DNA from 3 places in the Buttiauxella sp. BIGb0471 genome. Region 2 is predicted to be linked to each of the others. Evidence: predicted binding sites of a transcription regulator. Region 2 holds the regulator's gene; each other region holds the start of a gene.

Region 1 (10,246 bases), on a different contig from region 2:
GGGCAAGAAAAGTCATGCCGGTTAAAATACGGGGAAATTGACTTCACGCTAATCTTTCGTTCCTGATTAAAAAATAGGGTTAATGACCTGAGATGAATCTATAATTATTTAAGAGGAGAAGTTAAAACCCTCCAGCTAATTTGAGGAAAGATACGAGGTAATACCCTTACTATTCAAATAGTTTTTACAGATCAAAAAAGCCTTATTGATCGTTAAAATCAATTTTATGTTTAATTATTATCATGCAACTGCACGAAAAATCTGGCTAACGTTTAAAAAAGCTGACGACCAGACATTCCTGCGCGTAAAGTAGGTGTTAACAATAAAAAAGCCTCAACTTTATTTTTCGCAAGGAATGAAAATGATCTTCGACTCAACCCTCTTAATACTTCTGGCACTGGCTGGACTAGGTTTTGTCAGCCATAACACCACCGTTGCGGTATCCATTCTGGTACTCATCATTGTGCGTGTCACGCCGCTGAGCCAGTTCTTTCCGTGGATTGAAAAACAAGGTTTAACGGTCGGGATAATCATTCTGACCATTGGCGTGATGGCTCCCATCGCCAGCGGAACATTACCCGCCAGCACTCTGCTTCACTCCTTTACCAACTGGAAATCACTGGTTGCCATCGTCGTAGGGGTTTTTGTTTCTTGGCTTGGCGGGCGCGGTGTGACATTAATGAGCAGCCAGCCAAGTTTGGTGGCCGGTTTGCTGGTGGGAACGGTTTTAGGTGTAGCCTTATTTCGCGGTGTACCTGTCGGACCACTTATTGCCGCCGGACTTGTCTCGTTAATTGTCGGAAAAACCTAAGGCTCAAGCGATGCCAGATAACGTCCCGGCGTATTGCCGAGTGCTTTTTTAAACATCGTTATAAAAGCATTGGTTGAGTCATATCCCAGTTCACTCGCAATTTGTTGGACTGATACTCCGCCAATCAGCAACTGCAAGGCGATGATTAACTGCAACTGCTGACGCCAGCGCCGGAAACTCAACCCTGTTTCTTTTACCACCAGGCGGGCGAGATTGCGCTCGCTCATCGCCAGTTGCGAAGCCCATTTTTCGAGAGTTAAACGTTGCTGTGGATGTTGCACCAGTTGGTCGGCAATAAAACGAATTTTCGGGTGTCGTGACATAGGTAAATGCAGCTGTTCAACCGCCTGGCGCGGCAGTTCGTCGAATAATACCTGAACCAACCTTTGCGTCTCGGGCTGAGATAAATCCCCTTCGTTTTTCTCGGTGAGATGCACTATAAGCTCACGAACCAGCGGTGAAATTCTTAGCGTGCAGCATTGCGCAGGCATCTCTACCGCGCCCGGTTCGATAAACAGAAAGCACAGCCGTGCATTAGCGGTGGCTCGGTTGCTGTGTGGCATTTCCCCTGGTATCCAGACGGCATGCTGAGTTGGCACCATCCACAATGCGGGTTCAACTTCACAGGTGATCCCGCCGTGCAGCGCAAGAATCAATTGGCCTTTGCGATGCTGGTGGAAAGGAATTTCGTTTTCGCTTTCCGATACCAGAATGCGAAATGCCTGAGCTGGCTGACAATTACTGTCGGGATTGAACCCTTCCAGGGCTAAGCCACGTTCCATTAAGTTGTCCGGTTTTAGGGATAATCTGTCATTTTACGTTGATTTCATCCATACCCAAAGCGTGTATCTTGAGCGCATCGTTTTTTAGAGATCTTTTTATGAGTTCAATGACTGCTACCCGTTTGAAAAAACATGGCTTACTGCTGGCCGGTATTTTGATGATTGCCACTACGCTGCGCGTGACGTTTACCGGTGCGGCACCCTTGTTGGATATGATTCGCGAGACATTCGGCCTGACGACGGCGCAAACGGGCATACTCACCACGTTGCCATTATTAGCTTTTGCGGTAGTTTCCCCATTAGCAGCTGGTTTTGCACGCCGGTTTGGTATTGAACGCACCCTGTTTGCTGCCATGTTGATTATCTGCGCTGGAATTGCGCTGCGATCTGCGGGAAATACCGCATTATTGTATTTTGGTACGGCAATCATTGGCTGCGGGATTGCTATCGGGAATGTGCTATTGCCCGGCCTGATTAAGCGAGATTTTCCTGGCCACGTTGCACGTCTTACTGGTGCCTATTCCCTTACGATGGGCGTTGCAGCAGCCATCGGCTCCATGTTTGTTGTACCTGTTGCTCAACACGGATACGGCTGGCCTGGCGCGCTATTAGCCTTGATGATTTTCCCGGCGGCGGCATTGCTGGTCTGGTTGCCGCAGCTATCAAATCATACCTCATCAACATTAAGCACCAGCAAAGCACTGCACAACCGCGGCATCTGGACTTCTGCACTGGCATGGCAAGTGACATTATTCCTGGGTATTAACTCGCTTATTTATTACGTCGTGATTGGCTGGTTGCCTTCGATACTGATAAGTCACGGTTATAGTGAGGCGCAAGCGGGTTCGCTACACGGATTAATGCAACTGGCGACCGCTATTCCTGGCCTGTTGGTGGGTGTGATTTTAAGCCGCCTGAAAGATCAACGAGGGATCGCTATTCTGATGGCATTGCTGTGCGCCGTAAGCGCTGTCGGCTTGCTGTTCATGCCGGATTTAGCCAGTGTTTGGGTGGTGATCTTTGGTTTTGGTTCCGGTGCGACCATGATTTTAGGACTCACGTTCATTGGCCTGCGGGCGAACAGTGCACACCAGGCGGCAGCGCTTTCCGGTATGGCACAATGTGTGGGTTATTTATTAGCTGCTTTCGGCCCGCCGTTGATGGGCAAAGTTCATGATATTTCAGGCCAGTGGAGCCTTCCACTGATGGGGTGTGCGCTGCTGGCCTGTATCATGGCTGTATTTGGGGGCTTTGCCGGGCGTGATGCAGAAATCAATCCAACACGTCCGCATCAGTCTTCGTGATTAACGCTGCGCCGCTTTGAGCAATGCTTCAACCAGCGGCGCAGGTCTGTTTTTCAATGCGTTACGCTCGTGCTGAAACAGTGTACCGACAAAAAATGGGTGGCCACTTAACTCGACGGCACGGATTTCACCTTGATTATCCCAGCTAGTCACCTGTAGTTGCGATTGGCGAAGCTGGTCGGCAAAACTGTCAGCAATCCCATAATTGCAATGGTAGCCTTCTTCAATCTGTGTCCGGCCATAAGCCTCAGCAATGGCTGAGCCGGGCTTTAATTTTATCGCGTCAGATTTCTCAACCAACGAGCAACTCAGCGGCGCGATAACTAACCTCCCCTCGCTTTCAGTTTCAGCGTGTCCGGCATCGTGCCATCCGATAACATTCCGGGCGTATTCAATTACCGCATGCTGAAACCCACCACAGGTTCCCAGAAATGGGATCTGGTTTTCACGCGCAAAGCGGATGGCCAGAAAAGCACCGTCTTCATTTTGATACGGACTTGCCGGGACGCACCAAATCGCGTCGTATCCCACGAGATCTTCCTGGCTTGTCACGTCAGGTGTCGATAACCAGTCATAGTCAGCGGTGACACCAACATATTCAGCTGCATTATCTAAAGCCAGGGGAATCGCCTGATGCGCAATAACCGCAGGATTAAAGTCACCCACCAGCGCAATACGAAGAGTTTGTTTCAGAGGTAATGGAGGCATTTATTTGAATATCCTTATGTTTAATAGCTTCTGGCACATAAGGAATGATAGGATATGCCGATATTTTTTGCCTGGCAACGCCCATATTTAGCAAGGTAGTAAAACCTGGGTACACTGGTGTAGCGTGTCTTTTTCTCCTCAATCACTGTGACGCAATGAAAACAAAAATACTGGTCAGTGCTTGTTTGATGGGCTTTAAAGTTCGTTATAACGGGCAGGATAAGCCTCTGCTGGCTGATGTGCTGGCGCGTTGGCAACAAGAGAATCGGTTGGTCATTCATTGCCCGGAACTGGCTGCGGGATTGAGCACGCCACGTCTACCCGCAGAACTTGTGGGTGGTGGTGGTCTGGCAGCACTTAATGGATCAGCAAACATTCTGGAAAGCGACGGTACGGATGTAAGCCAACATTATTTGTTAGCTGCATGTCTTGCGTTAAAAACCGCGCAAGAATCCGGATGTCGCCTGGCATTAATGACGGACGGCAGTCCTACCTGTGGCAGTTTGAAGATTTATGACGGGACATTTCAGGGAACAACGCAGCCGGGAATGGGGGTTGCCACGGCGTTACTTCGACAGCACGGTATCGAAGTTTACGCAGATAGTGAGATTTCTGCGCTAATCGCTCGCGTCGCCGAGTTAGACGGGTAATCAATGACATTTAATTACCCGTCTGTCCTACAAGCCAATCAATGCACCGCGAGCGTTTCATCAACTTCTGGCAATAAAGACTTATCTAACGGCAACAAATATTCAGCCCGGACAAAGGTATAACCTTCACGACCATCAAAGGCAACAACATTACCTGTCACCAGCCACAACGGATGATTAGCATCGTGCGGAAGTTGCGTCACAACGCCTGTAACCGGGTTTACAAAGCTTTCTCCCGGCTCGCAAAGACCAAAAAGTTCGACTGATTTACCGACATTCACACGCCCGGCGGCGGTACGGGAGCCGATAATCATTGCCAGCATGCCCGGTTTTAACTGAAACATAAAAAGACTCTGTAGCACCTTAAAAATTGGCTATATCAGAACATTCTTAGATGAAAATGTAAACAGGCCACGAGTTTTACCTCGTAGCCTGTAGCGTCAAGAGCGCGTTCCAAAAAACACACCGTGTATATTTTCTGCTTACACCGCGTGACTTAAAACCAGCGGTACGGTTTTATTTGATTAATCGCGGGTTTGCACCCAGAAAGCATGGATTAATCCAGGGATGTAGCCTAGCAGTGTCAGTACAATGTTCAGAATAAATGCCCAGCCGAATCCCTTACCTAGCAACACACCCAATGGGGGTAAAATAATCGTAAAAACAATACGCCAAAAGCCCATAAAAAAACTCCAGTTATTAATGCTAACTATACTGAAAAAAGCATATTTCACTATAAGCATAGTCTACTGAGCGTAAACCTACAGACGGTATATCGTGATTTAATGTAAATAGCGGGCATAACCGCAGCAAGATTATGTGTTTGATTTAAAGGTATAAAAGATGGGCGTTAGCGGATTTTAGATAACAAAAAACCCGCACAATGGCGGGTTTATTCACTTTGACTTAACGGCTCGGGTTATTCACCGTCTTCGCATGCGTAAGTCTCAGTATGCGTTAGCAGTCTTACAGAGCAACAACGTTAGTTGCTGATGGACCTTTAGCGCCGTTCTCAACAGAGAACTCAACTTTCTGGCCTTCGTCCAGAGTTTTGAAATCATTGCTCTGAATGGCAGAGAAGTGAACGAACACATCTTTGCTACCATTGTCAGGAGTGATGAAACCGAAACCTTTTTCTGGGTTAAACCATTTTACTAAACCAGTCATTTTAGACATAGATACTTCCTCATTATTTTACAGCCATTTAGTATGGCGAACGTGGTCTGTATTGCAGAACGTTTCTTATTTAGGCACTTAGGAGGAGACTCACGAAGAAGGGTATCTGATGACTTGATAGCGCTTGAACTGAGGACTGCTTTACTAAAACTGCTTTCATAAGGTCTGTCTTCCAAACCGATGACGCATTTACTCATGCCTACGCTTTGGAAGCAAGAATTATTTTCAAATAATAATTTTCTCATCAAGGATTGCCGCCCCGCCGCCCTTCTACACAACCCTCGAACACGAGTGTGTGTTTTTTAATCAAAGCATCTGTGTGCGAGCTATAGTTACACGGTAGCCAGATGAATATGTAGATGGTGTCGCGATGGCCCGTTGGTTGTTGGTACTTCTCTTGATGTCTCCGTTTTTGCCGATGACGCATGCAGCCACCGACGAACAGCCGTTGAAATTCGATACCAAAGTTAACACTGTCCTGGGTGATTATGATGTGATGAAAGAGCGGCGCGTGATACGCGTTTTAATTCCCTACAGCAAAACTTTCTACTTTATTGACAACCGGGGTACGCAGCGCGGCATCATGGTTGAGTTGATGCAACAGTTTGATAAACAAATCAATAAAGGCCTGAAACCCTCGAAAAAAACGCATCTCCTTTTTATTCCAACCGCACGTGATCAGCTCATCCCACAGCTAATTGCTGGTCGTGGCGATATCATTGCTGCCAATTTAACGATTACACCAGAACGCGAAAAGTTAGTCGATTTCAGCGATCCCTTAGCTAAAAATGTCCGTGAAGTCGTGATTGCCAGCGGCAAAGCTCCCGAACTCACAACAGCAGAATCGCTGTCTGGTAAATCTCTGTTTGTTAATCCTTCCACCAGCTACATTTCGAGTATTGTTACGCTTAATAAAAGCCTGACCGAGAAACAACTTCCACCCGCGATAGTGATCAAAGCCCCCGGCAATTTTGAACCCGAAGATATTCTGGAAATGGTCAATGCGAACCTCGCCGACTACACCGTGGTGGACAGATACCTGGCAATCTTGTGGAAACAGATTTACCCCAACATAGTGGTTTACGAAAATATTACGCTGCGGGATGACGGTTCTATCGCCCTTGCTATGCGCAAAAACTCCCCTTTGCTTAAAGCCCAGCTCGATAAATTCACGGCTAACCACAAAATCGGCACGTCATTCGGGAATCAGCAGGTTTATAAATACTTACGCAATACGAAGTGGGTAAAAGATGCGCGTTCGGAAGAAGAGATAAATAAATTTAATCAGGTCACTGAAATATTTCGCAAATATAGTGCGCAATATAATGTCGATTGGTTACTAATGGCAGCTCAAGGCTACCAGGAGTCACGCCTCGATCAGTCTGTGCGAAGCAAAAGCGGCGCGATTGGCGTAATGCAGGTTCTTCCTACCACCGGTAAAGAGTTAAAGGTAGGCGATATCAGTTTAATCGACCCGAACATTAATGCAGGAGTGAAATACATCCGCTTCATGCGCGACCGTTATTTTGCTGATGAACCCATGAGTGACATGAACAAAATGCTATTCACTTTCGCATCTTATAATGCGGGACCGGCTAAAATTGCCCGGTTACGTAAAGAAGCGACCAAAAATGGCCTTGACCCCAATATCTGGTTTAACAATGTTGAAAGAATTGCGCAGCTACGTATAGGTAACGAAACGGTGCAATACGTGAGCAACATCTTTAAGTATTACATTGCTTACCAGCTCATCATGGAACAAATAAAAGCGCGGAAAGCAGAGTTGTCTGTTGCGGCCAGTACCGCAGAATAGCTCTACCTGTGAAAGCTCCAGCATTCTTTTTCAATAACATCCCTTGCCTTGAATGTCGAGATTTATTACTGTATATAAACACAGCCTTAAAAGAGACTTATCAATGTTCGTAGAACTGGTTTACGACAAACGAAATGTAGCGGGTCTTCCCGGTGCAAATGAAAAAATCCTTGCCGAGCTTACCCGAAGAGTTCAGACCATTTTTCCAGATGCTGACGTCAGAGTGAAACCCATGCAGATGAATGCGGTTCACAGTGATTGCACGAAAAATGAGAAAGAGAAAATCAACCGTCTGGTTGAAGAGATGTTTGATGAAGCGGATTTCTGGCTGGTTTGCGAAGACTAACAACAGGTCGCACAACAATGAGAAAAACAACCGTAGTTTTAATTGTCGTCGCTATCCTTGTCTGGCTTGCAAGTCAGCAGGGTTGGATTTAACGCACGACTGAGGAAGCGCTATCGAAAGCTAGCCTTCCTTCAATTTGATTTCATACAGACGAAAAAAAACCACCTTAAAGGTGGTTTTCTTAAATATGGTGCCGACTACCGGAATCGAACTGGTGACCTACTGATTACAAGTCAGTTGCTCTACCTACTGAGCTAAGTCGGCGTGGAATGCATAGTACATAAACTCGATCTACGATGCAATTCCTTGCGAACTGTTCGCTTAAAAATTCAACTTATTGTTATAAAATCAACCAGTCACGAGCGAAAAATCTGTATTTTGTGTAAAAATTGCACGTCTCATAAACCGGTTACTGCGATTTAAAACACTTTTGATGAGAAATCGTTTTTGACTTCGCTTTCTATATAAGTGTTCAAACCCCATCCGGCACGCGCCAGTTCTTTCATTTTTTCCAGATGCTCTGGCCCTGGGTGGCGGATATCGTATAGATACACGTGATTATTCTTGAACCGGACTTTCATCGAATTTGCATCAATCTGGAAACTGACAACTTGTGAATCACCACTTTTGTTGGAGTAATTTTCCATTCCACATCCTCTTTGATTGAACCTGAATTCGGTCGATTCATCTATTAACCACGTCCAGAGTTTTGGTAAAGGGTAATTGCTCACGATTTCAGAAAAACAACATAAAAAAGGGAGCCATTGGCTCCCCATTTATCACTAGCGAAATCGCTAATTACATATGTTCGATCATTGCATCGCCAAACTCTGAACATTTCAGCAGCTTAGCGCCTTCCATCAGGCGTTCGAAATCGTAAGTTACGGTTTTAGCGTTAATCGCGCCTTCCATACCTTTAACAATTAAGTCAGCCGCTTCGAACCATTCCATATGACGCAGCATCATCTCAGCGGACAGAATAATAGAACCTGGGTTCACTTTGTCCTGGCCAGCATATTTTGGTGCAGTGCCGTGGGTCGCTTCGAACAGTGCACATTCGTCACCGATGTTAGCGCCTGGTGCGATACCGATACCGCCAACCTGAGCGGCCAGGGCGTCGGAGATGTAGTCACCGTTCAGGTTCATACAAGCAATAACGTCATATTCAGCAGGACGCAGCAGGATCTGTTGCAGGAACGCATCCGCGATCACGTCTTTAACAACGATTTCTTTGCCGGTGTTAGGATTCTTCAGTTTCACCCATGGGCCGCCATCGATCAGCTCGCCGCCGAACTCTTCACGCGCCAGTTGGTAGCCCCAGTCTTTGAAAGCACCTTCGGTGAATTTCATGATGTTGCCTTTGTGAACCAGGGTCACAGAATCACGGTCGTTAGTGATTGCGTATTCGATGGCAGCACGAACCAGGCGTTTGGTGCCTTCTTCAGAGCACGGCTTGATGCCGATACCGCAATGTTCTGGGAAACGAATTTTCGTTACACCCATTTCATCACGCAGGAATTTGATGACTTTTTCAGCTTCAGCGCTGTCAGCCTTCCACTCGATGCCCGCATAAATATCTTCTGAGTTTTCACGGAAGATAACCATGTTGGTCAGCTCTGGGTGTTTAACCGGGCTTGGCGTGCCCTGGTAGTAACGCACCGGACGCAGGCACACGTACAGGTCAAGCTGCTGACGCAGCGCAACGTTCAGGGAACGAATACCGCCGCCAACTGGCGTGGTCAGTGGGCCTTTAATTGCCACACGGTAATCACGAATCAGGTCCAGAGTTTCTTCTGGCAGCCAGACGTCCTGGCCATAAAGTTGGGTAGATTTTTCGCCGGTATAGATTTCCATCCAGGAAATTTTCCGCTCGCCTTTGTAGGCCTTCTGCACGGCGGCATCAACCACTTTAATCATAGCTGGCGTCACGTCCACACCGATACCATCACCTTCAATGAAAGGAATGATTGGGTTGTGAGGAACATTCAGTTTGCCATCTTGCAGGGTGATCTTTTTACCTTCCGCCGGAACAACTACTTTGCTTTCCATTAACCTTCTCCTTCGAGCGATTCTTTTTGTTAATGATTTGTAATGTGCGTGTCAATACTACTTGAATATCAGGCCCGCGCCAATCACTGGTGATTTCCGTTATAATGCGTTAATACCTAACGTCTGAAAACACTATGAATAAAACTTCTTTTAGAAACCAGCAAGTTAAACGATTCAGCACGCAACGACCTGCCAAAAAACCACAGCATAGCGGACCGAAGCGGCTGGTTATCTTCAATAAACCCTACGATGTGCTACCGCAGTTCACCGACGAATCTGGCCGCAGCACGCTGAAAGATTACATACCGTTACAAGGAATTTACGCGGCGGGCCGGCTGGATCGCGACAGCGAAGGCCTGCTGGTATTAACCAATGACGGCGCTTTACAGGCGCAACTCACCCAGCCGGGCAAACGTACCGGGAAAGTCTATTTTGTGCAGGTTGAAGGTGCAGTAACAGAAGAAGCGCTGGAATCTCTGCGTAACGGCGTCACCCTAAACGATGGCCCTACTCTGCCCGCAGAAGCTGAACGGGTTGACGAGCCTGCATGGATTTGGGCGCGTAACCCGCCGATTCGTGAACGCAAGGCGATTCCTACCAGCTGGTT
Region 2 (10,246 bases):
AGCTCTCCGCGTGAAATGTGGCGATGCTGCGTGATAATCGCGGCCAGCAGAGAAGGCAACACCAACATATGCAAAATGTTGTTACGGTAATAAGTCATCAGTACCGCCTGCTCACGCGGCAGAATGATGATGTCACCGATAGTATCTTTCTCTACTTCAAACTTGTTCATTTGCAACGCGTGTTCAATCAGCGCTTCTGCTGGCTGGTCTGGTGTGGTCGCATCTGGTGAATACGGCACATTACGCAACAGGCTCAGGTAGCAGTTGAGCTGCTCGGTCAATTGTTCACGAGTAAGTGAACGCTGACGCGACGCAAGTAATGCGGTACAGCACAGGTTCATGGCATTCGCCGCCCCTGCATTGTTGATACGCACCATCAGCTCGGCAGCAATTTCATTGACCGTTGGCGTCAGCCACGCCGGGCGAATCGCTTCGATTGGGTCGATTGAATCACGCCATTCAGGAACGCGCTGATTGAGGAATGTCATCAACGGCATCGGTTCGCCGAAGTTCACATAGCCCTGGCCGAGGTTACGCAGCTTGCTCAGCCCGCGCACCATCTGCATAAAGCTCTCTTTCTCTTTGGTCGCTCCACGCAGTTCTTTGGCGTAAGTCCCCACTTCCATTACATGCTCGTAGCCAATGTAAATCGGCACCAATGTAATTGGACGAGTACCGCCGCGCAGCATGGCCTGAATGGTCATCGACAGCGTGCCGGTTTTCGGGTCAAGCAAACGCCCGGTACGGGAACGCCCACCTTCCACAAAATATTCAACGGAATAGCCACGGCTAAACAGCTCGCCAAGATATTCACGGAACACGGTGGAATAGAGTTTGCTGCCTTTAAAGGTACGGCGAATAAAGAACGCGCCCAGGCGACGGAAAATCGGGCCTGCTGGCCAGAAATTCAGGTTGATACCCGCCGCGATGTGCGGAGGAACTAGCCCCTGGTGATAAAGCACGTAAGACAGCAGCATGTAGTCCATGTGGCTGCGGTGGCAGGGCACATAGACAATCTCATGGCCGTCATGAGCCAGTTGGCGCACACGCTCAGCGTTGTGAACGTTAATGCCCTGGTACAAACGGTTCCACGTCAGACCTAACACGCGGTCGGTCAAACGAACGGCTTCATAAGAGAAGTTGGCGGCAATCTCTTCCATCAGCGCGACAGCATTTTGCTGTGCTTTTTCATGGGAGATTTTCTTGCTACGCGCTTCGTCTTCTACCGCGCGAGCGATAGCTTTTGATGCCAGAAGTTTGTTAAACAGATCCTGACGCACCGGCAGACGCGGGCCAACAGTCGCTAAACGCTGGCGAGCGAAGTGCATACGTGCCACGCGCGCCAGTTTCTGAGCGATTTTTTTATCTGTGCCGTGATCGGTTGCCATCTGGCGCAGCGAAACCGGTGCGGAAAAACGCACAAAGCTGTCGCGGCCAAGCCAGGAGACGGCGAAGAATTTCTGAATGCCGTTGAGCATTCTTAATGGCGGATTCACTTCGCCTTTTTCGCGCCCCGGTGAACGGCCAAACATGACCGAAACAGGCACCATCTGCACATCCAGATTGGGATTGCTACGGTGCAAATCGAGGTAATCATGGAACAGCTTGATCGACTCTTCTTTTGGCGTGTAATAAGTGAATACACGCGGCCCACCATGGATAAAGACATAGCGCGGCAGCACCGCTCCGTCGATTTCTAACGGCTCGAGAGGGTCGGGCAAGTTATGCGCGAGGCATTGAGCGCGCAGCGTTAATAAGTCCGCCTTTGAGTTATAGGGCAGCACGTACATTATTGGACGTGTGGGATCTAAGCCCAGTTCGGCTTGTGGATCTGCCGGAATAGACTTGCTCTTTACCAGAACGCCTAATGGTAAATTAAGTAATTTGTAGTAGATTCTTGGCCAGCCTGACATAAACGATGTAAAGCCTCAGGTTAATGATGCAAATTCGCCGCAAGAATATCAGAATCTGACCCAGATTTCTGTGGCGTTATAATTTTGACAAGCATTGATGCAAATAATTTGAAAAGGTTGCCCAAAATGGCGAGTAGTACCACTGGACTTACCCGTATTATCAAAGCTGCAGGCTATTCATGGAAAGGGCTAAAAGCGGCCTGGATCAACGAAGCTGCTTTCCGCCAGGAGGGCGTTTCGGCTGTCATCGCCATTGCTATTGCCTGCTGGTTAGATGTTGACCCTATTACCCGTATTTTACTGATTGGTTCAGTCGTGTTGGTGATGATTGTCGAAATCCTCAATAGCGCTATTGAGGCCCTCGTTGACCGTGTTGGTACTGACTATCACGAGCTTTCCGGGCGAGCGAAAGATATGGGCTCAGCCGCCGTATTAATCGCCATTATCCTTGCAGTAATTACCTGGGTCACGCTGCTTTGGCAGCATTTGCGATAGTCTTTCCAGAATAGTTAAGTGCCTGGTTTTTTGCTCAATTTGTGGTTCCAAATTCGCCTTTAACTGTATATACTCACAGCATAACTGTATAAACACCCAGGGGGCGGAATGAAAGCGTTAACTACCAGGCAGCAAGAGGTGTTTGATCTTATTCGGGATCATATCAGCCAGACCGGCATGCCACCGACACGTGCCGAGATTGCTCAACGTCTGGGGTTCCGTTCTCCGAACGCTGCGGAAGAACATTTAAAAGCTCTCGCCCGTAAAGGCGTGATTGAGATTGTTTCCGGCGCTTCGCGTGGCATTCGTTTGCTGGTGGAAGAGATCACCGGTATCCCGCTGGTTGGGCGCGTCGCTGCGGGTGAACCACTCCTTGCGCAGCAGCATATCGAAGGCCATTACCAGGTAGATCCTTCATTGTTCAAACCGAATGCCGACTTCCTGCTGCGCGTCAGCGGGATGTCTATGAAAGACATCGGTATTATGGACGGTGATTTACTGGCGGTGCATAAAACTCAGGATGTGCGTAACGGCCAGGTTGTTGTTGCGCGCATTGATGATGAAGTCACCGTTAAACGTTTGAAACAGCAAGGGAATACCGTTCACCTGCTGCCAGAAAACAGCGAATTCGAGCCGATAGTGGTTGACCTGCGTGAGCATAACTTCTCGATTGAAGGGCTGGCTGTTGGGGTTATTCGCAACGGCGACTGGCTGTAAAATCTCTTTAGGTGATGCGTATTTAAGTACGCATCACTGTCTTAATTCTCTTTGATCTCCTTCAGGAGAGGTCATGCAATTATTCTCCACAGCGGATCGTGCGCTCTGGCGCCTCGCTTTACCCATGATTTTCTCCAACATTACCGTCCCGCTGCTTGGCCTTGTCGATACGGCTGTTATTGGTCATCTGGATAGTCCTGTTTATCTCGGTGGTGTCGCGATTGGAGCGACGGCTACCAGCTTCCTGTTTATGTTATTGCTGTTTCTGCGCATGAGTACCACCGGCTTAACCGCCCAGGCCTTTGGCGCAAACAACCCCTCCGCTTTAGCTCGCGCACTGGTTCAGCCTTTATTGCTGGCACTCGGAGCGGGTATTGCCATTGTCTTGCTGCGCGAACCACTAATCTCGCTGGCTCTGCGTATTGTCGGCGGTAATCAGGACGTGCTCTTTCAGGCGCGACGTTTTCTTGAGATTCGTTGGCTAAGTGCCCCGGCCTCCCTGGCTAATTTGGTCTTGCTCGGCTGGTTGCTGGGCGTTCAATACGCACGTGCGCCGGTTATTTTGTTAGTGGTCGGTAACGTTCTGAATATTGTGCTCGACGTGTGGCTGGTGATGGGGCTGCATATGAATGTTCAGGGGGCAGCACTCGCTACCGTCACGGCTGAATACGCCACATTTATCATCGGCTTGCTAATGGTGAAAAAGGTCATGGGCCTGCGTGGAATCAGTGGTGAAATGCTTAAACAGGCGTGGCGCGGTAATGTTCGGCGTTTGTTGGCGCTTAACCGCGACATCATGCTCCGCTCGCTGTTATTACAGATCTGTTTTGCCTCCGTGACCATCTTTGGAGCGCGTTTGGGTAGCGAAATCGTCGCGGTGAATGCGGTACTAATGACGTTGCTGACCTTCACCGCTTACGCGCTCGATGGTTTTGCCTATGCCGTTGAGGCACATTCCGGGCAGGCTTACGGGGCTAGAAATCGGGGGCAATTACTCGAAGTCTGGGGAGCTGCATGTCGACAGGCCGGTTTAGTCGCACTGGTATTCGCCGCCGTTTATGCCTTATTGGGTGAGCAAATTGTTTCCCTTTTGACCTCAATTGCTGAGCTGCAACGGCAAGCGGATATCTATTTGTATTGGCAGATAATTTTACCCGTTGTCGGCGTGTGGTGCTATTTGCTCGATGGCATGTTTATTGGCGCAACTCGAGGGACTGAAATGCGCAATAGCATGGCTGTCGCGGCGTTGGGCTTTGGCCTGTCGATGTTTACCGTACCGTATTTAGGCAACCACGGGTTGTGGCTTTCGTTAGCTGTATTCCTTGCGCTAAGAGGTTTGTCGCTGGGCTGGATCTGGCGTCGCCACTGGCAGAAAAATACCTGGTTTAACAATGTTCAAGATTAAGCCGTTAGGTTAAACATTCTTAGTTTTCCCCATACCGCCATATCCTTGACTACAATTATTTCCACGTCCAGCAGAAACAGGGTGTCAGCCAAACGGAAGCACCCGGACGATGGTAATTTTTGTTAGTAATTTTTCACCGAACGATGAGGATACTATTATGAATAAAGACGAAATCGGCGGTAACTGGAAACAGTTCAAAGGCACAGTAAAAGAGAAATGGGGCAAACTGACTGACGATGATATGACCGTCATTGAAGGGAAACGCGATCAGCTTGTCGGCAAAATCCAGGAACGTTATGGATATGAAAAGGATAAGGCAGAGGAAGAAGTCGTTGATTGGGAAACTCGCAACAAATACCGTTGGTAATTAGTTTCCCTCAGATGTGTTAACTCTCAGCCCTGCCCAGGTACACGGACGTACCCATTCCCCTAACGCGACTTCTTCTTTGACTGAATCGAATGGTCATGCCCACACGCTTCCGGGTGACTACACGCTTCAACCTCCGCACAAGCACTGCATAATCCATGCGCCTCAATAACATTATGATGCAGAGCAAAGCCTAACTCGGCTGCCAACTGCTGCATAATATCTTCTACGCCTTCCGCACCCTGTTCTTTCACCACGCCACATCGGTCACAGATAAACATGGCTGATGAGTGAGTCGGTTGATCAAAAAGATGGCATAAAACGTAGCTGTTGGTTGACTCTACACGGTGTACAAAACCTTGTTCGAGAAGAAAATCGAGCGCACGATACACCGTCGGGGGTTTAGCTTGCGGTTCGCTGGCACGCAGTAAATCCAGCAAATCATAAGCGCTGATTGCACCTGCCTGCTGTGTCAGCAAGCGCAGTACTTCAAGGCGTTGTGGCGTCAGGCGCACATTACGCTGCTCGCATAGTTTTTCAGCCTGCGCTAACACGTTTTGTGAAGTCGTGATGTCCATCAGCATTCCCCTGTAGATTAGCCCTACACTTTACCACAATGCGCAAAAAACGCCGAATGGTGCGCCATTCTGGTCACATCCTTTTGAGATGACTATCCCGGAGTTTGTTATGAATAAACCTGATTGCATTCGCCACTGGAAAGAACTGGAAGGTGAAGATGATTCAACCTATCCCGATAGCACTGAATTATTTTCCATTGGCGCACCGCTGGCTCGTAAACTGGGTTTAACACGCCTGGGGATACATCATGAACGCTTGTTGCCTGGCCGCCGTACTTCTTATCCCCATGCCGAAAGTAGTGAAGAAGAGTTTGCTTATGTACTGGAAGGGCATCCGCAAGTGTGGATTAACGGGCACCTCTATGCGCTGGAACCTGGAGATAGTGTCGGCTTCCCGGCAGGGACAGGCGTTTGCCATACTTTTATTAATAACACCGAACATGAAGTTCGACTGCTGATTGTCGGCGAAGCCAATAAAGCTGAAAACAGAATTTACTACCCCTTAAACCCCTCTTATGCAGCACAACGTAAAGATCGCTGGATTGACCATCCGCCGCAATTCTTTGGTCAGCATGATGGTCTGCCTTCCCGAAAAACGAACGGTAAAGTATAAATAACCCTATAGGAAATAAAGAAATATTAACCCGTCAGGATAAATGCGGGATGCCATTTGGGGTAAACCACCCGCTTTTAAGTCTTTTCTTCACAGCATTATCCACTCCTGTTGGTCTGGCACTGACAGGGGCCGATTCTTCAAACTGAAGTTAGACAGGCGGGCAGTAAATGATAAAAATCAGAACCCTGGCGGCATTAAATGCTGCTTTTTTATTTATGGCAAATGACGCGAATGCAGCGGGAACATGGACGGAGACACGTAATGATGCGATGGGAGGCACTGGCGTTGCATCATCCCGCTGGAGTAGTGCAGTCCTGATTAACCCGGCGTTACTCACCAAAAGCCAGCAAGGCGATACCGCCGCGCTCCTGATTCCTGCTGTCGGAATGCAAATTACCGACCCTGATAACCTGCAAAATAATATCGATGACATCAGCAATTCGGCTGAGGATTATCTGAATTATGCCAATATCCCCTTGCAGCAGATTATTCGGAATCCTGGGATATATCGCCAGATGCAAAACGATGCGGCAGATTTATCCCGGCAGCTCCAGAATGTGAAAGGCGACCAGGCCCGTGCAAAAGCTGGCGGTGCAATAGCGGTGAGTATCCCAAATGAAACGCTGCCTTTTGCATTCGTCGTGAAAGCGTACGGCACAGCTAAAGTGACTTCAGACATCACCCAGCATGACCTCGACTACCTGAATGGTATCGCCAATGGAACTGTGATCCCGAACCGTAACGATCTAAACAATCTCACCTCAAAAGGATTTGGTCGAGCTGCGATTGTTTCAGATTACGGCGTGGCAGTTGCCCATAAATTTGATCTTGGCGGTGTGCCTGTTTCAGTTGGCGTGACGCCAAAGTTGCAGAAAACCTGGCTTTATAACTACAGCACCTCTGTTTATCAGTACAAGAAGGATGATATTAGCGACAGCCGCTACCGTAATTCCGACACAGGTTTCAACATTGATGCAGGGCTTGCCGCAGATTTTGGTGACTCATGGACTGTTGGGTTGACCGGGCAAAACCTGGTGTCACGTGATATCGACACCAAAGTGGTTGATGGCTTTAAAGACACTTACCAGATTCGACCATTGGTCACGACGGGCGTGGCCTGGCACAGTGATTTAGTGGTACTGACGACGGATGTCGATCTCACCGAAACCAAGAATTTTAAGAGTGAAGATAATTCGCAATTTGCAGGTGTCGGTGCTGAAATCTCGCCATTACCCTGGCTTGCAGTGCGTGCGGGGTATCGCGCAGATATGCGTTCCCATGAAAGTAATGTCTTTACCGGCGGTGTAGGATTTGCGCCCTTTGACCTGGTACATGTTGATTTAATGGGCTTATATGGCGAAGACCAGACGTGGGGGGCAGGGTTACAAGTGGGCATGACGTTTTGATGAAAGCCAACGGCCGGACAACACGTACCCGGCCGTTGGATTATGCTATAGTACCGACCCTTTTTTAACCGTAGCCCGTAAACGCCAGTGCCTATGTCCTCACAAATCAGCCAGACTCCTTTCCAGCCACATCGTTTTTCTATTGCACCGATGCTCGACTGGACCGATCGCCACTGCCGTTATTTCTTGCGTCAGTTATCAAGCCAGACACTGCTGTACACCGAAATGGTGACCACCGGTGCGATTATTCACGGCAAAGGGGATTATCTGGCGTACAGCGAAGACGAGCATCCCATCGCTTTGCAGTTAGGCGGAAGTGACCCGGCCGCGCTGGCACAATGCGCGAAACTGGCTGAAGAACGTGGCTACGATGAAATTAACCTGAACGTCGGTTGCCCTTCTGATCGGGTGCAAAACGGTATGTTCGGCGCATGTCTGATGGCGGATGCGCAGCGCGTTGCGGATTGCATTAAAGCGATGCGCGACGTGGTATCTATCCCTGTCACCGTCAAAACGCGTATCGGCATTGATGACCAGGACAGTTACGAATTCTTGTGTGATTTTATCGGTACGGTTGCCGGGAAGGGCGAATGTGAAATGTTCATCATTCACGCCCGTAAAGCCTGGCTTTCAGGTTTAAGCCCGAAGGAAAACCGTGAAATTCCACCGCTGGATTATCCCCGTGTTTACCAGTTGAAGCGTGATTTTCCGCATTTAACGATGTCGATTAACGGCGGTATCAAATCGCTGGAAGAAGCGAAAGCGCATCTCGAACATATGGATGGCGTGATGGTTGGGCGCGAAGCCTATCAAAACCCAGGCCTGCTGACGGCGGTTGATCGTGAGATTTTTGGCATTGATTCGCAGGAAGTCGACACCGTTGCGGCGGTTCGCGCCATGTACCCGTACATCGAGCGTGAACTGGCAAACGGCACTTACTTAGGCCATGTCACTCGCCATATGCTTGGTCTGTTCCAGGGGATTCCCGGTGCGCGCCAGTGGCGTCGGTACCTGAGCGAAAACGCCCATAAAGCGGGTGCCGGAATTGATGTTGTGGAACATGCACTGTCATTGGTTGCCGACAAACGCTAGGTTTTGTTTGTAATAACCCGGCAGATTGCTCAGGTATTGCGGAGTTGATCACAACCTCGCATCTTTCTGGCTAAGTTTGCGGGTCGTGGGATATCAATTATTTACCAAACCTGACATTATTAACGGGTTGCGAAAACACGAATTCATCGCGCTGTACCCTACATACCGTGCGAACAAAAAAAAGAATGGGCTTCCCTCGGGAGGCCCAAATTCTTTTATGGAATCAGTAAACTAGAGCCTTGTGTGCTGCGGCTCTCCAGCGTTGTATGAGCCAGAGCGGCATCGCTCAAGGCAAACTTCTGGTTATCAGACACATCGACTTTTATTACTCCGCTGGCAATCAACGAGAACAGTTCGTTGCAGGCTTCCTCAAGCTCTTCACGCGTGGTCACGTAACCATTTAGTGACGGACGAGTAACATACAGCGAGCCTTTCTGGTTCAAAATGCCCAGATTCACACCCGTCACCGGGCCAGAAGAGTTGCCAAAACTCACCATCAAACCCTGGCGCTGAAGACAATCCAGCGATGATTCCCAGGTATCTTTCCCAACCGAGTCATAAACCACCGCGACTTTTTTGCCGTTCGTTATCTCTTTTACACGTTCGACAAGATTCTCTTCGCGATAATTAATGGTCTGCCAGGCGCCGGCTTGTTTGGCGCTTTCTGCTTTTTGCGCAGAACCGACCGTGCCGATTAATTTGGCACCCAACGCTTTCGCCCATTGGCATGCGATCAGCCCAACGCCACCGGCCGCAGCATGGAATAAGAAAACTTCATTGGCTTTGATATCGTAGGTTTTACGCAGCAGATAATAGACCGTGAGACCCTTGAGGAACGACGCGGCAGCTTGCTCAAAAGAGATAGCGTCAGGGAGTTTTGCGGCTTTATCAGCGGGTACATTGTGAATGCTGCTGTATGCGCCAAGCCCGGACTGCGCGTACACCACTCGGTCGCCGACTTTAAGATGTGTTACCGCACTGCCAACTTTAGTCACGACCCCCGCAGCTTCTGTACCGAGGCCGCTGGGTAGCATCGGCGGCGGGTATAAACCGCTGCGAATGTATGTATCAATGTAGTTGATACCAATCGCTTTATTCTCAACTTGGACTTCGTGTTCTGCGGGGGCCGTTGGGGTGAATTCCGCGACTTTTAGCACTTCAGGCCCGCCGTGTTGACTAAATTCAATACGTGTTGCCATGAGAACTCCTTCTGTTTCCTCGGAGGGAGATAGAGTAAACTCTCGTCTCTCTTATCTGATTTTGGTAACTCCCTCACTATGGCAGGAAATAAACCCTTCAACAAACCGAAAGAACCCCGCGATCGTCAGATGGAAGGGCTGAAAATGCCGCCACATTCTCTGGAAGCGGAGCAGTCGGTGTTGGGCGGTTTAATGCTGGACAACGAACGCTGGGATAACGTTTCCGAGCGCGTCGTGGCTAACGATTTTTTCAGCCGTCCACACCGCATGATCTTCACCGAGATGCAGCGTTTGCTCGAAATGAGCAAGCCAATCGATCTGATCACGCTTTCTGAATCTCTTGAACTTCAGGGCAATCTGGAAAGCGTGGGCGGTTTCGCCTATCTGGCCGAATTATCAAAAAACACGCCAAGTGCGGCGAACATCAGCGCTTATGCCGATATCGTGCGTGAACGTGC
Region 3 (10,246 bases), on a different contig from region 2:
GATCGCCAATAACTTACCATCCGATGATGACGAAGTGATTAATCGCGAATCAATCTCTGGACTGAACGGATCGTTTTCCCAGTAACCGGATAACATTGGCGTTGGGCAATGACGCCCTAATAGCCCCTGAGTTTTAAGCGAATAGCGGTTCAATTCCACGCGCAATGCGCTGTCAGACGCATCATTCATTCCCAATCGGCTTGCCAGCACATCAATATACATCTCTGGTACCTGTGCCTGGCGTGATGCATCGCTCAATAAGCTATGAACAACGGGACCTAAACACGCAACCGCCTTCAGGCGAGGCGCTTCGATATAACCTAATCGCACCGCAACATTCGCGCCAAAGCGGAAACCAAACGCCGCGACACGAGTGTGATCAACCCAGGGAATGTTCGGCAACGCTTTGAGAACATGCTGGTGTAAAAGGCTAGAGTCCTGAGTCAATTTCCATTTTGATGAAAACCCGACCGATGGCATATCGATGGTCAGCATCGCTATACCCTGAGGCGCAAAATATTTCTCAAACAAGGTGTAATAGTCGCTTTGTAATGCGTCCAGGCCACCACAAATGAGTACCGTCGGGAATGGCCCTTGCCCTTCTTTTGGAACATGGAGGAAGCCAGTAATCGCCCCACCACCAGGAATGGTAAACTCCAGCTCACGTAAACCACCAGAAAGCCGCGGAGCCGCTTCTTCGTATGCGCGATTTGCCAGAACTTGAGCCTGTTCCGCGAGCATATCGCCTTTCAGATGTGGGTACGCCGCGATGCTATAAAGATTGGCAGCCTGTAACCAGTATTTGCCGCTTTTTACTTTATCCGTTTCCTGATTGGCACGCTGTTGCCACATCATGGCCTGCTTCGACCATTCATAGATCCAGTTGCCGCCGCGATAGCCGATCACCGTATCATACAAATCATCATTGGTTCGCTCACCCGAGTTGGCTGCAATTCTGGCCTGCACTTCAAGAATTTCACGCGCATCGACGCCACGCCAGACCCAAAGTAGGCGGTTAATCATGCGATACCAGTGAGGCACTGTTGCGCCGTCCAGCGCAGACTGGATAACAGGGGCAGTTTGATGATGAGCGCGACGAACTAAAGTCGACGTCTCGGGATGCTTAAATCGGGGTTTAAATAGCGTTTCGCTAAGATTGGCCTGCGACATCGTTTCTGCCTCCATACAAACGTCAGGAATGGGGCTATTGTACTCTGTCGGTGGCTAAATAACACAAACGCCCGGCAATGCCGGGCGTAAATCAGTGCAAATTCTCAGGCTATTAACGGCCGGCTAAAGGCGGGATAAATGCCACGCCCATATCCCACGGCTGTTCAATCCAGGTATCCTGCGGGATATCGATAACATAATCGTCAACCAAAGGCTGGCCAGCAGGCTTGGCGAAGATAGTCACGAAATGCGCTTTTGGATACATTTCACGGATAGCCACCGCGGTGCCGCCGGTGTCTACCAGGTCATCAATCACGATGAAGCCTTCACCATCACCTTCAGCACGTTTCAGGACGGTCAGCTCACGCTGGTTGTCGTGGTCATAGCTGGAGATACAAACGGTATCAACATGACGAATCCCCAGTTCACGTGCCAGCAATGCGCCAGGAACCAGGCCGCCACGGCTAACAGCAATAATGCCTTTCCACTGTTCAGCAGGAAGCAGACGGCTTGCAAGCTTACGTGCGTGAATCTGCAACATGTCCCAGGTGACGATGTATTTTTCGCTCATGTGAAATTATCCCAGCCAGTTATTAACGGCTTAAAAATGTTCAAAGGGGTTTTGGTTGCGCGAGATTATAGAGATCTGGCGCACTAAAAACCAGTGCTGCAGGCCTGTCCTTCTGGTTTTTACGTGCTTTAGGTCGTCACAACCTCAGTTATAGTGGTATTCTCAAGCCAGCGCACAATGCTTACTTGTGTTGTATTTCATTAAGTTCAATCCCGCTCTGCACGAATAAAAAATGTCAGCAGAGTCGATGTCAAGGAGACTTATCGTGTCTGAATTGTCTCAATTATCTCCGCAACCACTGTGGGATATTTTTGCCAAAATCTGTTCTATTCCGCACCCTTCTTATCATGAAGAGCAACTCGCGGAACATATTCTGTCCTGGGCAAAAGAAAAAGGCCTGCATGTTGAGCGCGACCAGGTTGGCAATATCCTGATCCGTAAACCTGCAACAGCGGGTATGGAAAACCGTAAAGCGGTCGTCCTGCAAGCTCACCTTGATATGGTGCCGCAGAAAAACAACGACACTGTCCATGATTTCACCAAAGACCCGATTCAGCCCTATATTGATGGTGAATGGGTTAAAGCACGCGGTACGACATTAGGTGCCGATAACGGCATCGGTATGGCATCTGCACTCGCGGTGCTGGCTGATGAGACTGTCGCTCATGGCCCATTAGAAGTTCTGCTGACCATGACCGAAGAAGCCGGTATGGATGGCGCATTTGGCCTGCAAGCGGGCTGGTTGCAAGCTGATATTCTGATCAACACCGATTCTGAAGAAGAAGGTGAGATCTATATGGGTTGCGCGGGCGGGATTGATTTTATCTCCACGCTGCCGCTGCAACGCGAAGCAGTTCCTGCGGGTTACGAAACCTACAAGCTGACCATCAAAGGCCTGAAAGGCGGTCACTCAGGTGCTGAAATTCACCTGGGTCTGGGCAATGCCAACAAATTGCTGGCGCGTTTCCTGTTTGCACATGCGGCTGAACTGGACGCTCGTTTGATTGATTTGAACGGTGGAACGCTGCGTAACGCTATTCCGCGTGAAGGCTCTGCAATTGTCGCAGTCCCTGCCGACAAAGCAGCACAGTTCAAAGATCTCGCAGCTAAGTTCCTGTCAATTCTGCAAAATGAATTGGGTGCAGTTGAGAAAAACACCACTGTCCTGGTTGAAGCAACCACCACCGACAAAGCTGCGCTAACAGCAAAAAGCCGTGATGCTTTCATTAACTTGCTCAATGCCATGCCAAACGGTGTTATCCGTAATTCAGACGCGGTTAAAGGTGTAGTGGAAACCTCACTGAACGTGGGTGTGGTTTCAATGACTGATGAAAGCGCAGAAATTATTTGCCTGATTCGCTCCCTGATTGATAGCGGCAAAGACTATGTGGTCGGCATGCTCGAGGCATTGGGTCAGTTGGCTGGTGCACAAAGTGTTGCTAAAGGCAGCTACCCAGGCTGGCAGCCCGACGCTGACTCCCCGGTGATGGGGCTGGTACGTGAAACTTACCAGAAGCTGTTCAACAAAACGCCAAACATCATGGTTATCCATGCCGGTCTGGAATGTGGGCTGTTCAAAAAACCTTATCCTGAGATGGATATGGTTTCTATTGGGCCGACCATTACGGGTCCACACTCCCCGGATGAACAAGTTCATATCGCAAGCGTAGGCCAGTACTGGATCCTGCTGACTGAGTTGCTAAAAGCAATTCCAGCTAAGTAAGCCAAATACGTGTAGATCAAAACCCTTTCATTGAGAGGGTTTTTTTATATTCCCAGAACCAGTTGGCGCTCCAACTGCGGGTCCAGTAACGTGACATGCAGCCCCACTAGCCTTACGCCTCGCTCTCCCCTGCGCTCTTCCCAAGTTTGCTTCGCGATAGCGATTAAATCGGCTTTATTCAACTGGGGCCAGACATGTTCCTGAGTGGTTTGCTGAAAATCATTAAACTTGAGTTTGACTCCCTGACGAGCAATCAATAAATCTGGTTTCACCTTTTTCAGACGTCGCTCAAGTTCAGCATAAAGTTGTTCAATGATGGCTTCACACTCCTGCCAATAATGAATGTCTTCGGCCAATGTTTTCTCAACACCTACCGATTTGCGCTGACGTTCATTGTTAATTTCGCGCTCATCAATACCCTGGCTTCGCTCCCAAAGTATCCGCCCGAACTTACCAAAGCGTTTGAGCAAAGACGCTAAATCCGTTTTCTGCACATCGGCACACGTCCGCAAGCCCAGGCTTTCCAGTTTTCCCGCAGTCACTTTGCCAACGCCTGGAATTTTGCCAAGCGGCAAAGTTTGCAAAAATGCAGGAATTTCTTCTGGAGTGATGACGTATTGCCCGTCGGGCTTATTAAGGTCTGACGCTATTTTCGCGAGAAATTTGACCGGAGCGATCCCCGCTGAAGCAGTGAGATTAAGTTCATCTGAAATGGTCTGACGAATTTCTTTCGCCATGAGAGTAGCCGAACCGTGGCAGTTCATGCTTGCGGTCACATCCAGATATGCTTCATCCAGAGACAGAGGTTCAATAAGCGTGGTGTAGCGGCTAAATATTTCGCGGATATGGTTGGAGGCTTCTTTATATGCGTCAAAGCGCCCAGGTAAAAGTGTCAGATGCGGGCACAATTTGAGTGCCATGGCGGTCGACATTGCGCTGTGCACGCCAAATTTACGCGCTGGATAATTTGCTGTGCTGATAACCCCGCGTCGCTGCGCACTGCCACCGATAGCCAATGGAATATCCCGCAAGCTCGGGTTATCACGCATCTCAACGGCTGCAAAAAAGCAGTCCATATCAACATGAATGATTTTACGCATACTTTTTCACACCAGTTTTGATACTGGATAAGTATACAGTTAAACTATGATTGAGGAAAGACAGAAAGAAAACCTCCCGCAGATGCAGGAGGTTTCACAAGGCTTAAAGGATGCGGTTTTGCTGAAGTTTTGCCTGCCGCTCCGCTTTTGCGATTCGTTTCTTACGTGCATCGCAAGGTTCAGGGCAATTGCAGACTTTCTCCATGCCTAGCGCGGCAATACCACCACAGCTACCCTGAAGCGTTTTACGCTTTACGATAACGCCCAGCGACATGCCGAAAATCACCAGAATAAAAATGGTAAAGGTGGCTAAAAATACTGTCAGCATAATGGCTCCCGTCAGCCGCCGAAGTCATCAAGCATGATGTTCTCATCCTCGACACCCAGGTCTTTGAGCATTTTGATAACCGCAGCATTCATCATTGGCGGCCCACACATATAGAATTCGCAGTCTTCTGGAGCTGGATGGCTACGAAGATAGTTTTCCAGTAATACGTTGTGGATGAAGCCAGTGTAGCCCGTCCAGTTATCTTCTGGTTGCGGATCAGAAAGCGCCACATTGAAGGTAAAGTTCGGGTTTTCCTGCGCCAGTTTTTCAAACTCATCTTCGTAGAACATTTCACGCAGAGAACGAGCGCCGTACCAGAAGCTGATTTTGCGGGTGCTATGAAGGCGTTTGAGCTGATCGAAGATGTGTGAACGCATTGGCGCCATACCGGCCCCACCGCCAATAAACACCATTTCCGCATCCGTTTCCTTGGCAAAGAACTCACCGAACGGCCCGGAAATTGTCACTTTATCGCCCGCTTTCAGCGACCAGATGTACGAGGACATTATGCCTGGAGGAGCATCTGGTACATTCGGCGGTGGCGTAGCAATACGTACGTTCAGCATGATGATGCCTGCTTCATCCGGGTAGTTCGCCATCGAGTAAGCGCGGACACACGGCTCTTTCACCACAGATTTGAAACGGAAAAGGTTAAACTTATCCCAGTCACCGCGATATTCCTGTGGAACATCGAAGTCCTGATAATTAACTTCATGAGGCGGGCTTTCAATCTGGATATACCCACCGGCACGGAAAGGCACAACTTCGCCATCAGGAATACGCAGCTTAAGCTCTTTGATGAAAGTCGCTTTGTTATCGTTAGAGATAACTTCACACTCCCACTTTTTCACGCCGAATATTTCTTCCGGCAGCTCAATTTTCATGTCCTGCTTCACAGCGACCTGACACGCTAGACGGCAACCTTCTTTCGCTTCACGCTTGGTGATGTGCGAAAGCTCGGTCGGCAGAATATCACCGCCCCCCTCTTTAATGGTCACACGGCATTGCCCACATGAACCGCCGCCACCACAAGCCGAAGAGATGAAAATCCCTTGGTTTGAAAGCGTATTCAGCAGCTTATCGCCAGCCGGAGCATGGAACTGTTTGTCTGCTTCGTTGTTAATCTCAATCAGCACATCGCCGGAGTTAACAAGCTTTGACTTGGCAAACAAAATCAACAACGCCAGAGCCAAAACAATTAGCGTGAACATCACCACGCCAAGAATAATTTCCATACGTTTATGCCCTTATAGCTGCACACCGGAGAATGACATAAAGCCCAGCGCCATCAATCCAGTGGTGATAAAGGTAATTCCTAAGCCACGCAATCCTGCGGGCACATTGGCATATTTCATCTTTTCGCGGATCCCCGCCATCGCAACAATGGCCAGCATCCAGCCCACTCCGGAGCCCACGCCGTAGACAATGGATTCACCGAAGCTGTAATCACGCTGCACCATAAACGACACGCCACCGAAGATAGCGCAGTTAACGGTAATGAGCGGCAGGAAGATACCCAACGCGTTATAAAGTGCCGGGAAGAAACGATCGAGGATCATCTCAAGAATCTGAACTAATGCCGCAATCACACCGATAAAGGTGATGAAGTTGAGGAAGCTGAGATCAACGCCTTCAACCAGTGCGCCGTCACGAAGCACCAGGTTATAAACCAGGTTGTTCGCAGGTACGGCAATCCCTAACACCACGGTCACTGCGATACCCAATCCAAATGCAGTGGAGACCTTTTTGGAAACTGCAAGGAAGGTACACATACCAAGGAAGAACGCGAGCGCCATGTTTTCAATAAACACTGCGCGCACAAACAGACTAATCATATGTTCCATAGTCAGTTAGTCCTTTTCCTGCTGAGCAGGCTTAAGCGTACGCAAGGCCCAAATCAGCAGGCCGATAATAAAGAACGCACTCGGCGCTAACAGGAACATCCCGTTTGGCTGATACCAGCCACCGTTCTGAACCGTTTCCAGCACCGTGATACCAAAGAGTTTACCGCTGCCGATAAGCTCACGCAGGAAGCCAACCAGCAACAGAATCACGCCATAGCCCAGACCGTTGCCAATACCATCCATAAAGCTCGCCAGCGGCGGTGACTTCATGGCATAGGCTTCAGCACGTCCCATCACGATACAGTTAGTGATGATCAGGCCGACGAAGACGGAAAGCTGTTTGGAGATCTCGTAAGCATAAGCACGCAGGATCTGATCCACGACGATAACTAACGAAGCAATGATCGCCATCTGAACAATGATTCGCACACTGTTAGGGATCAGGTTACGGATCATTGAGATGAACATGCTAGAGAATGCCGTCACCACTGTTACCGCGATGGTCATTACGAATGCCGTTTCCAGCTTAGTCGTGACCGCCAGCGCCGAACAGACACCGAGTATTTGCAAGGCAATTGGGTTGTTATCCACCAGAGGACTAACCAGAACCCGTTTGACCTCTTTCATGTCTGAAATATCAGCCATTATTGAGCGCTCCTTCACGTACTTGTTTCAGGAAAGGACCAAAACCAAGTTCACCCATCCAGAAATCAAAAGTATGTTGTACCCCGTTTGCCGTCAGCGTCGCGCCAGACAAACCATCCACACTATATTCATCGCCCTGACGCGCTCCGCCTTTCACCACGCGTAGCGCAGGCTGACCGTTGTCATCCAACAATTTCTTGCCAATCCATTGCGCACGCCAGTTCGGATTTTCAACTTCACCACCCAACCCTGGTGTTTCGCCCTGGTCGTAATAAGTGATACCTTTCACCGTCCGGCCATCAGTTTGAAGCGAAACAAAGGCATACATCATCGACCACAAGCCTTTGCCATAAACTGGCAACACGACTTCCTTCACTTTGTTTTGCTCATCACGCACCAGATAAATTTCAACGATATTGCTGCGATGTTTTATCCCGGCACGGTCTTCGCTTGAAGAGAGCGTGACGCTTTGTTCAGGGTCACGTAGCGCCGCAGCCTGGTCAAATTTAGACGAGTCTTTATCCAGCAGCTCACCACTTTTCAGATCGAGCAAACGCGGTGTAATACGTGATTCGTAGATTGTTTTGACATCTTCGCCGGTCATTTTTGGCGTTGCTAAGCCAGCAACATCCAGGATGTTACGCTGCTTATCGAGCGCTTTTTGCTCCTGCTGGCGAGCTTTCAGCCCCACAGCAGAGCCAGCCACCACAACGGAACACACCAGGCAAAGCACCAGCACCACCAGCAGCGTTCTGCCAATGCTATCGTTACTTTTTACTTCAGCCACGCGACTTCCTCCGCTTGATATTGGCTTGCACCACCAGATAATCGAACAGCGGTGCAAAGAGGTTGGCGAACAAGATCGCCAGCATCATCCCTTCTGGATAGGCCGGGTTTACAACTCGAATCAGGACACACATCACACCGATAAGCGCCCCATACCACCATTTACCTTTATTGGTAAACGAGGCTGAAACCGGGTCGGTTGCCATGAACATCATGCCGAAAGCAAAACCACCCAGCACGAGATGCCAGTACCACGGCATCGCAAATAGCGGGTTGGTTTCAGAACCAATGAAGTTAAACAAAGTGGCAGTGGCAATCATGCCAAGCAGAACACCCGCGACGATGCGCCAGGAAGCGACGCGGCCAAACAGGATTATCGCGCCACCAATCAGGATCATCAGCGTGGAAACTTCACCAATGGAACCCGGAATGTTACCGAGGAAAGCATCCATCCAGGTGACAGGTTGGCCTGTGACAACATTCACTAAGGCTTCGCCGCCGCCATGAGACCACTGCGAAAGTGGAGTTGCCCCAGAGAAACCGTCAGCCGCGGTCCACACCAGGTCACCGGAGATTTGCGCTGGATAAGCGAAGAACAGGAATGCACGGCCCGCCAGTGCTGGGTTCAGGAAGTTACGGCCAGTTCCACCAAAGATCTCTTTAGCAATGACCACACCGAAACTAATCCCCAATGCCGCTTGCCAGAGAGGTAACGTCGGTGGAACCACCAGCGCAAACAGGATGGAGGTCACGAAGAAACCTTCGTTAACTTCATGTTTACGGATGATGGCAAACAGCACTTCCCAGAAACCACCTACCAGGAATACCGTGATGTAAATTGGTAGGAAGAACACGGCCCCAAGGGTCATCATGCTTAACCAGCCAGCATCCGGCGTGAAGTTCACCCCCAGCCACTGCGCGACAACATAATGCCAGTCAGATGAAATCACCTGCTGGAGTTGTTCCGCGCCGTACATTTTGTTCAGGGCCGGAATCGTTTGTAGCCCGACGTTGTACATACCCCAAAACATGGCCGGGAACACCGCAAACCACACCAGGATCATCATGCGTTTCAGATCGATTGCATCACGAACGTGGGAAGCGCCAGGCGTAACGATACCGGGTGTATAAAACAGTGTCGCCGTCGCTTCAAAGAGCGGGTAGTACTTTTCTAGCTTTCCGCCTTGCGTGAAGTGCGGCTCTAGTTTTTCAAATAAATGCTTCAAGCCCATGACTTATCCTTCCTGCTCGATGCGGGTTAATACCTCGCGTAGTACCGGGCCGTACTCATATTTACCCGGGCACACATAGGTACAAAGCGCCAAATCTTCTTCATCCAGCTCAAGACACCCCAGCGCCTGTGCGCTGTCTGTATCTCCTGCCAGCAAATCACGCAACAGCATCGTTGGCAGAATATCCAGCGGCATAACACGCTCATAGTTGCCAATGGGCACCATTGAACGTTCCCCGCCATTGGTATCTGTCGAGAAGCTAAACAGTTTGCGTTTCAGGAAGTGGCCAACAGTGGTGCGGGTAATCGAATATTTATCGGCACCAGGCATCACCCATCCAAACAGCTCTTTTTCACGGCCTTCTTTCAGAACCGTAACTTGCAGATGGAAACGCCCCAGCCAGGCGCGCGGCCCCGCCCCGATAGTTCCGCTTAAAACAGAGCCTGAAATAATGCGGTTTTCACCTTCAGCAAGTTCACCCGCCGTCAGCACTTCCAGTGAAGCACCAAGGCGTGTGCGAATCAGACGTGGCTTTTTCACCTGTGGCCCGGCAAGCGCGATAATACGATCGGTCCACAAATCGCCTTCCACGAACAATTTGCCGATGGCGATGACATCCTGGTAATTAAGATGCCAGACCATTTTTTGCAGGCTGACCGGCTCCAGGAAATGAATGTGTGTACCCACTAACCCTGCCGGATGCGGGCCTGCGAATTCATTAAATGTCACCTGCCCAGCAGGATGACCGCCCAGCTTACCGCCGCCTGCCTGACAGACATGGACTTTGCCATCGGTCAGTCGGGACAATACGGTTAAGCCTGCATCAAACATTTCGCGGTGAGCGCGA

Evidence for each region. The regulator LexA, encoded in region 2, represses DNA repair genes until DNA is damaged. The targets are predictions, from matches to a motif close to TNCTGTATGTACATACAGNA.
Region 1: a site for LexA is predicted at 7,311-7,330, ahead of M2371_RS09275 (DinI-like family protein). Genes of this name have one in related genera too.
Region 3: a site for LexA is predicted at 4,586-4,605, ahead of dinB (DNA polymerase IV). Genes of this name have one in related genera too.

What each region holds. Positions count from the first base shown of each region.
Region 1 is NZ_JANUEU010000002.1:582,560-592,805, reverse strand. It holds gene M2371_RS09325 (D-Ala-D-Ala carboxypeptidase family metallohydrolase) at 1-47, opposite strand, end outside; gene M2371_RS09320 (DUF441 domain-containing protein) at 365-811, shown strand; gene M2371_RS09315 (helix-turn-helix transcriptional regulator) at 808-1,593, opposite strand; gene M2371_RS09310 (CynX/NimT family MFS transporter) at 1,692-2,897, shown strand; gene M2371_RS09305 (CTP synthase) at 2,898-3,605, opposite strand; gene M2371_RS09300 (DUF523 domain-containing protein) at 3,761-4,255, shown strand; gene M2371_RS09295 (hypothetical protein) at 4,294-4,599, opposite strand; gene M2371_RS09290 (YqaE/Pmp3 family membrane protein) at 4,780-4,938, opposite strand; gene cspA (RNA chaperone/antiterminator CspA) at 5,222-5,431, opposite strand; gene M2371_RS09280 (transporter substrate-binding domain-containing protein) at 5,802-7,244, shown strand; gene M2371_RS09275 (DinI-like family protein) at 7,348-7,590, shown strand; tRNA gene M2371_RS09270 (tRNA-Thr) at 7,779-7,854, opposite strand; gene M2371_RS09265 (hypothetical protein) at 8,010-8,237, opposite strand; gene icd (NADP-dependent isocitrate dehydrogenase) at 8,389-9,639, opposite strand; gene rluE (23S rRNA pseudouridine(2457) synthase RluE) at 9,774-10,246, shown strand, end outside.
Region 2 is NZ_JANUEU010000010.1:29,250-39,495, reverse strand. It holds gene plsB (glycerol-3-phosphate 1-O-acyltransferase PlsB) at 1-1,913, opposite strand, end outside; gene M2371_RS20945 (diacylglycerol kinase) at 2,040-2,408, shown strand; gene lexA (transcriptional repressor LexA) at 2,517-3,125, shown strand; gene dinF (MATE family efflux transporter DinF) at 3,199-4,530, shown strand; gene M2371_RS20930 (CsbD family protein) at 4,688-4,897, shown strand; gene zur (zinc uptake transcriptional repressor Zur) at 4,960-5,475, opposite strand; gene M2371_RS20920 (cupin domain-containing protein) at 5,585-6,088, shown strand; gene M2371_RS20915 (conjugal transfer protein TraF) at 6,259-7,497, shown strand; gene dusA (tRNA dihydrouridine(20/20a) synthase DusA) at 7,591-8,589, shown strand; gene M2371_RS20905 (quinone oxidoreductase) at 8,805-9,788, opposite strand; gene dnaB (replicative DNA helicase) at 9,867-10,246, shown strand, end outside.
Region 3 is NZ_JANUEU010000005.1:51,262-61,507, reverse strand. It holds gene frsA (esterase FrsA) at 1-1,170, opposite strand, end outside; gene gpt (xanthine phosphoribosyltransferase) at 1,283-1,741, opposite strand; gene pepD (beta-Ala-His dipeptidase) at 2,007-3,464, shown strand; gene dinB (DNA polymerase IV) at 3,509-4,564, opposite strand; gene nqrM ((Na+)-NQR maturation NqrM) at 4,668-4,892, opposite strand; gene nqrF (NADH:ubiquinone reductase (Na(+)-transporting) subunit F) at 4,904-6,127, opposite strand; gene nqrE (NADH:ubiquinone reductase (Na(+)-transporting) subunit E) at 6,140-6,736, opposite strand; gene M2371_RS16145 (NADH:ubiquinone reductase (Na(+)-transporting) subunit D) at 6,743-7,381, opposite strand; gene M2371_RS16140 (Na(+)-translocating NADH-quinone reductase subunit C) at 7,374-8,168, opposite strand; gene M2371_RS16135 (NADH:ubiquinone reductase (Na(+)-transporting) subunit B) at 8,161-9,399, opposite strand; gene M2371_RS16130 (Na(+)-translocating NADH-quinone reductase subunit A) at 9,403-10,246, opposite strand, start outside.